Regions from separate parts of the Clostridium sp. DFI.1.208 genome, predicted to be linked through region 3. Evidence: riboswitches for the same ligand, from Rfam matches in the RefSeq annotation. Region 3 holds a riboswitch; each other region holds the start of a gene.
The links. A riboswitch is a leader RNA that binds a small molecule or an ion and turns the genes downstream of it on or off. The one in region 3 is predicted to bind thiamine pyrophosphate.

Region 1: another riboswitch for thiamine pyrophosphate. It lies ahead of NE665_RS05475 (TenA family protein); the one in region 3 lies ahead of thiC (phosphomethylpyrimidine synthase ThiC).
Region 2: another riboswitch for thiamine pyrophosphate. It lies ahead of NE665_RS06790 (HAD family hydrolase); the one in region 3 lies ahead of thiC (phosphomethylpyrimidine synthase ThiC).

Annotation. Positions count from the first base shown of each region.
Region 1 covers NZ_JANGCA010000007.1:87,834-90,101, forward strand. The annotation lists gene thiD (bifunctional hydroxymethylpyrimidine kinase/phosphomethylpyrimidine kinase) at 1-482, opposite strand, end outside; gene NE665_RS05475 (TenA family protein) at 479-1,153, opposite strand; TPP riboswitch at 1,220-1,317, opposite strand; TPP riboswitch at 1,377-1,476, opposite strand; gene NE665_RS05480 (relaxase/mobilization nuclease domain-containing protein) at 1,534-2,268, opposite strand, start outside.
Region 2 covers NZ_JANGCA010000009.1:89,743-92,010, reverse strand. The annotation lists gene NE665_RS06795 (carboxypeptidase M32) at 1-360, opposite strand, end outside; TPP riboswitch at 672-775, shown strand; gene NE665_RS06790 (HAD family hydrolase) at 833-1,477, shown strand; gene thiD (bifunctional hydroxymethylpyrimidine kinase/phosphomethylpyrimidine kinase) at 1,474-2,268, shown strand, end outside.
Region 3 covers NZ_JANGCA010000013.1:36,281-38,548, forward strand. The annotation lists gene thiC (phosphomethylpyrimidine synthase ThiC) at 1-755, opposite strand, end outside; TPP riboswitch at 853-959, opposite strand; gene NE665_RS08780 (ATP-binding cassette domain-containing protein) at 1,295-2,268, opposite strand, start outside.

The DNA.
Region 1 (2,268 bases), on a different contig from region 3:
TTTCTTGCGGCAGCCTCCATATCTGAAACTGTGGAAATCTGCATATCTGCTATTTTCTCTGCCTCTGGAATATTCGGAGTAAGTACATCGGCCAGTGGAATTACTGTGTCTATCAAGGTGGAAACCGCCGTAGGATTCATCAATGGGCAGCCATTTTTGGCATACATAACCGGGTCGATTACGACATTTTGGGGCTTATATTGTAATAGTTTCTTTGCCACCGCTTTCATACATTCTGGTGTAGAAAGCATACCGATTTTTACTGCGTCCACTTCAATATCTTCAAATACGGCGTCAATCTGTTTTTCAATCATATCCGGGGTAATATCTTGGATGTCGATAACACGGCTGGTGTTCTCTGCAACAACAGAAACAATAACACTCATTCCAAATACACCGTGAGCAGAAAAAGTTTTCAAATCAGCCTGAATACCTGCACCTCCGCTGCAATCTGATCCGGCAATGGACAATACTTTTTTCATTTTGCATTTTCCTCCATTCTCTCGTTCCGATAGGCCATCTTCCAAAAAGCAAGCTCTAACAAACTTGCTTTTTCAAAAATATCAGCCAGATACTTTTTATTTGCTACTGATAACCCGGCACATTTATGCTCTGCAAAAGCAGACCATTCTTTGCAGCTTTCTGCATATTGTTCATCCGCATAATCTTTGATAAAGTCCCAATATCTTGATTCTCTGCTTGTGGGGACAGACGCCAGTTTGCGGAATATATAGCTGTAACTTAACATACAGGGAAGAACCGCCATTAAAATTTCTTCATTCTTTCCATGTGACGCAATCTCAAACATGAAATCAATGTAATTTTGATTTTCAGGCAGAGGAGCGATCAGTTCAATATCATTATCCGTCATGCAAAATTGCTTTAGATAATCCAGACGCACTTCTGATTCCGTATCATTTACAAAATTCAGCATGGAATAGTAAAGCTGAATTTCTCTTAATGTATCAGCATGAAAAATTGCCTTGCCGTATATACGGGCATAGTTTTTCAGATAGATACTATCCTGAATCATATATCTCTTGAACTTTTCAAGAGGTAGCTTTCCAGTTTGCACTTCCTGCACAAATGGGGTAGCTGCACATTCTTCCCAAATGGGGATGTTGCGGGTTAAAATGTCTTTCATAAATGCCATGTTTGTTCCTCCTAAAATAAAAAAATAGAGCCTCTAAAACAATTAGAAGCTCTTTCAGACGCAATACGAGCGTAAGAAATTGCTTCCCTACGCCGGTATTAGCCGACAGGTCCAGAGGTCAGGTCTTACCTTTTTCAACTTGTTCAGTTCCCTCGCAAACACATATCATATCTTATTCAATTAAAAAGGACATTCCCAAAACAGAGAATGTCCAAAAAATACGAATCTGTATTCTTTAGCTCCCTGCGTTGGTATTAGCCAACAGGTTCAAAGGGTCAGGTTTTAACCTTCTCAACTACAAGGTAGTCCCCCTGCTTGAGTATTATTATAGTTAAGAAGTCCCGGAAAGTCAAGGTCTATAGAATTCAAGTTAGCAAACCTTATTGACGGGATTTTTCTGTGCTGCGCTGCGGTTGTGGTGGGGAAGAAATCTCTAATAGGTATTCCACATTGGCCCGAACATTATGAAGTTCTTTCATATCATTTTTGGCCTGCTTATAGGCAGAATAGGCTTTCCGTTTTTGTTCCAGAAGATCGGTGTATTCCTCCCGGAGAGATTTGACAGAGGGGAGCTTTTTGATTCCCAGCTCGTCAAAATGATTCTTTGCCGCCTGGTGCAGCAGAATTTCAGCTTCATGTTCTGTTCGGAATTTTTTGCTGTACCCGGCTTTGCGATATTCTACATAGACAGCCCGCGTTTTCGCATAGTTTACGATCTGTTTTTGCAGCTCGGCATTGGCGTTCATTTTTGACTCCAGATCTTTGATCTGAACGGATAAGGTATTGAAATTAGTGGTAGTGGCGTTGGCTTTTTCCAGAAGATCCTCATAACCCATATCGCCATGTTCTTTTAAGTAGAGCACTGCCTGAGAAAGCTGCTTTAGATTGAACACTTTTGCCCAGCGCTCATAACCAGGGCCCTTGCCGGAACGGATTGCAGCTTCAATATCAACCAGCAATCCAACTTTGGAAACCGTTTTTTTAGAAAAGGCATGGCGGGGTTTTACTGTCCGTGTACCGGCAATCCGTTCTTTGATGGCCTGTTCTGTATAATCGCCTTTGAGCGTATCGCATCGGGTATAATTTTCTTGTCCCGGAACTCGGAACCGAAGATG
Region 2 (2,268 bases), on a different contig from region 3:
GTCCTGTTCCTTTGCCTCATGCCATGCGGCCTCACTGTCCGCAATGGTTTTGCTGTACTCCACGTATACCTCTCTTGGAAGCACACGCAGATCGTTCAGCTCCCGCAACAGCAGCTGCAGCTCTTTCTTGCGTTCTGCACTTACATTCTCCTGTTTTGCCAGTTCTTCAATTTTCTCAATACTTTCCTTATTCGCCATTTGATCGAAGGCTTCTCCCGATAAAATTGCCGACATGCGGTTGCGGTAGGGAATGCCGTTTTTTGGTGCAATCGTGGCCTGATCATAATACATTGTGCTCAGTGCCATCTGATAGGCATTCTTTTTTTCTTTATACTCATGAAAAAAAGCTTCTAAATCCATGTTATCACCTCTGTTATGTATTGTATCACAGCTGGAGAAGAAACGTAACTGTTCCTAAGAAAAAGATGAAGCGTGATCGCGTGAAAGAAAGTAAGATTGTTATAGAAATAAACGCTTTCGTTAAAACTTTCATGTCCATGCGAAAAGTGTGGGGAAACATATGATAATGCAAGCCATTCACAAAAGTCCTGCTTCCGGATTTCATCATGCAGTCCGCTGCTTATATACTTCCAGCCAGCATGCATCCATAAAAAGCTTTGTCACAAGATACGAATGCTTGTTGACGAAGCTATGTGGAAATGATATGATGTGCATGGAAATAAGGGAGCTTGTAGACAGGCTGAGAGGAAGTTGTGAACTTCGACCGATTACCTGATTTGGATAATGCCAACGTAGGGACTGCACATAAAACGCGGGTTATGCATACATGGCATAGCCCTTTTTTCATTATTCATGGAAGGAGGTTCAGCATATGAAGGGTTACATATTTGATTTGGATGGCACGCTGATGGACTCCATGTGGGTATGGGAGGATCTGGCAGTGGTATATCTTCAGGCAAAGGGAATCAAAGCCGCTGATAATCTCAGTGAAGCATTGCAGCTGATGACGATGACAGAGGCTATCCGTTATCTGAAGGAGAGGTATGCAATACCGGATTCTCTGGCACAGATGCGTACAGAGGTTTATACAATCATACGGCGACGCTACAAGCAGGAGGTTGTTGCCAAGAAGGGCGCTAAGGCCTGTCTGGAAAGATTGCACGCAGCAGGTATGCGGATGGGTGTTCTGACGGCATGTGAGCGGATTTGCGCAGAAGAGGCCCTGAAGCGAAACGGTCTGCTGGAGTATCTGGATTTTGTCGCAAGCTGTGAGGAGCTGCCCTATGATAAGCAGGATGGACGTCTGTTTGCGCTCATGCCTGCCATGCTGCATACGGATAAGGCGGAAACGATGTTTGTAGAGGATGCCCTGCATGCCATTCGGACATTGAAAGCGCATGGCTTTCATGTTACCGCAGTGTATGATGCTGCCGGCAAGGAGCAATGGGATGAAATTTGTACACTGGCGGATGCCGCCTTATTGTCGCTGGACGATTTGAAAGGAGAATGCATATGAAAACGGTTCTAACGATTGCCGGAACTGATCCTACGGGAGGAGCCGGAGCACAGGCTGATTTAAAAACCTTTATGGCACATGAGGTATATGGAATGAGTATTCTCACAGCACTGGTGGCGCAGAATACAACCGGTGTAACTTCCATCATGAATGTAACACCGCAATTTTTAGAGGAACAGTTTGACTGCGTCTTCACGGATATCCGTCCGGATGCGGTAAAAATCGGCATGGTTTCCCGACCGGAGCTGATCACTGTCATTGTGGAAAAGCTGAAGCAGTATGCAATCGAGCGTATTGTCGTTGATCCGGTTATGGTCAGCACCAGCGGTTCCGCTCTGTTGGAGGAGCCTGCGCTGGAGCTGTTGAAAACAAAGCTGCTTCCTCTTGCCGATATCATCACCCCCAATATCCCGGAGGCAGAGGTTTTGAGTGGCATGCGGATACATGACCGCAGGGATATGCAAAGGGCCGCTGCTGTAATTGCACAGGACTATGACGGGTATATTCTGATGAAGGGCGGGCATTCCATGAATCGTGCCGATGATTTGTTGGTATATAAGGAAGATGTTCACTGGCTTTGCTGTGAAAAAATCGATAACCCAAATACTCATGGAACCGGTTGTACATTATCCAGTGCCATCGCCAGCAATCTGGCAATGGGCTATGATATGACGAGTGCGGTAGAACGGGCGAAGGCGTATATCAGCGGAGCGCTGCGTGACGGTCTTGATCTGGGAAAGGGCAGTGGTCCTTTGAATCACTGCTGGAATATCAAGCAGAAGCAGCCGCTG
Region 3 (2,268 bases):
TGCGTCAGTTCTCCCAGTGTGACCAGCTCTTCGATTTGTGCGATATCTCCTGCATCCTCCAAGCAGCCGGGGCGGCAGGCATCCCCAAGCGACAAAGTCACATCGTGCTCTCTGCATATCCTTAAAACTTCATCGAAATGCTCAAAAAACGGATTTTCATTTCCGGTGATTTGCATCCAGGCGAATATGATGGAGCCACCGCGGGATACGATATTCGTCATTCGCTTCTGTTTCTTGAAGCGTGCAGCAGTCTGTCTGTTGATCCCACAATGAATCGTCATAAAATCAACACCGTCCTCTGCATGCATGCGGAAGACATCCAGCCATTCCTGTGTCGTAATGTCCTTCAATGCTTTATTGTAATATACCACTGCATCATAAATCGGTACTGTCCCAAGAATGGCGGGGCATTCTGCAACCAGCTTTCTGCGGAAGGTTTGCGTATCGCCAAAAGAGCTTAAATCCATAATAGCCTCAGCTCCCATGTCAACGGCATAGCGCACCTTTTCCAGTTCCATATCCAGATCAAGACAATCTCTGCTTGTCCCCAGATTTACATTGATTTTCGTCTTCAGCATGCTGCCGATTCCATAGGACTTTCGGCATTTATGATGCTTGTTGGCCGGAATCACCAGCTCTCCAGCAGCGACCAATCGGCATACCTCTTTCTCGTCTAACTGTTCATAGGCAGCGACAGCCTTCATTTCTTCTGTGATAATCTGCTGTCTTGCAGCATCCATTTGTGTTGTGTACATTGCAGTATCCTCCTATATAGTAAAAAAGCTGTAAGCCTGCTACGGTGTCAGCTTTTTATGATTTCTTTGGATGACAACAGAATAAAGTCCAGTCCTGCTGTGCTTCTCTATAAAATCCCTACGCCGGCATTACCCGTATCAGGTTCATTGGGTCCCGGAGCAATTTCCGATCTCAGCCATACGTAGGCACCCCATTTATCTGTACGAAAGTATTACACCACAGAAAGACAGGACTGTCAATGCAAATTTATCGCAAGTATTGTTTTCGCATCTTGATTTTCTTGTGGTACACTTACCTCCGCTTCAAAGGAAACATCAGAAGTACAATGCAGATTTATCGCATGTAATACCTTGCGCATGCTGATATCCCTGCGACACACTTACTTCCGCTTCAAAGAAAATGTCAGAAGTACAATGCAGATTTACTGAAAGTAATACCTTGCGCATGCTGATGTCCATGCAGCACACTTACCTCCGCTTCAAAGAAAATGTTAGAAGTACAACTGCATCGTCATCAACAATTCAAAGGAAAGCATCGCTTAGCTAAGCTCTTCCATGAATCGCTCAGTTTCCAGCTCCTGCAGTTTATTATGTGAAATCCACAGTACAGAATCAAACACCTCCTGTATAAACAGCCGGTCATGGGAAACGGCCAGAATACAACCCGGAAAATCCTTTAGAATACGGCGTATGACAGGACTTGTCAGTGGTGAAAGATTTCGCGTTGGCTCATCCAGCAGAAGGACATTGCAGCCCTGCTTGATAAAGCGCAACAGATACAGCTTCGCCTTTTGTCCCTCACTCAGCTGATATACCGGATGCTCCATTTCCTCTCTTGTGAATTTCATGCGTCCTAGCAATTCCCGCGCTCTGGTTACATCATCTCTGTCACAGGCTTCCAGTAAAAACGTTACCGGTGTGTCCTGTTCAGAAAAAGCTTCTGCATAATTCTGCGGCATATAGCCAAGCCGGATATCCGTATGAGTTTTCAATATATTATAGATTTCTTTCATCAACAGGCTCTTTCCACTTCCGTTTTCACCGGCAATCACCGTTTTCTGTCTGCCATAAAGGGTGATGTGGATATCCTTTAGGAGTACTCTTTTCTCTGTTTTCAATTCCTCTTGATGAAAATCAAGAATGCGTCGACTTTTTGGAAAGCCCTCTCCTTCAAAGAAAACATCGATTGCCTCCTCTACGCTGTCCACATGCGCATAGCCCTCCTTCTCCAGTCTGCGATCCTGTGCCTTCAGATTTCTCATTTTCGTCTTTAATGCCGCCGCATAAAACGGACTGCGTACCGTATCGTTCTGTGCGTCATGCACAGCATTTATAAAGTCATTCAGCTTTTCTTTTTTTCTGCGGTATTCCCGTTTCTGCCATGACGCCTCCTGCGCTTCCTTTTTCAGCCGATTGCTTCGCTGCTCCACATATTCCTCATAATTTCCGCGATATACTGTATGACGGCATTGCGTTTTCTTATTCAGCTGCTCCAGATGCAGGATCACATTCG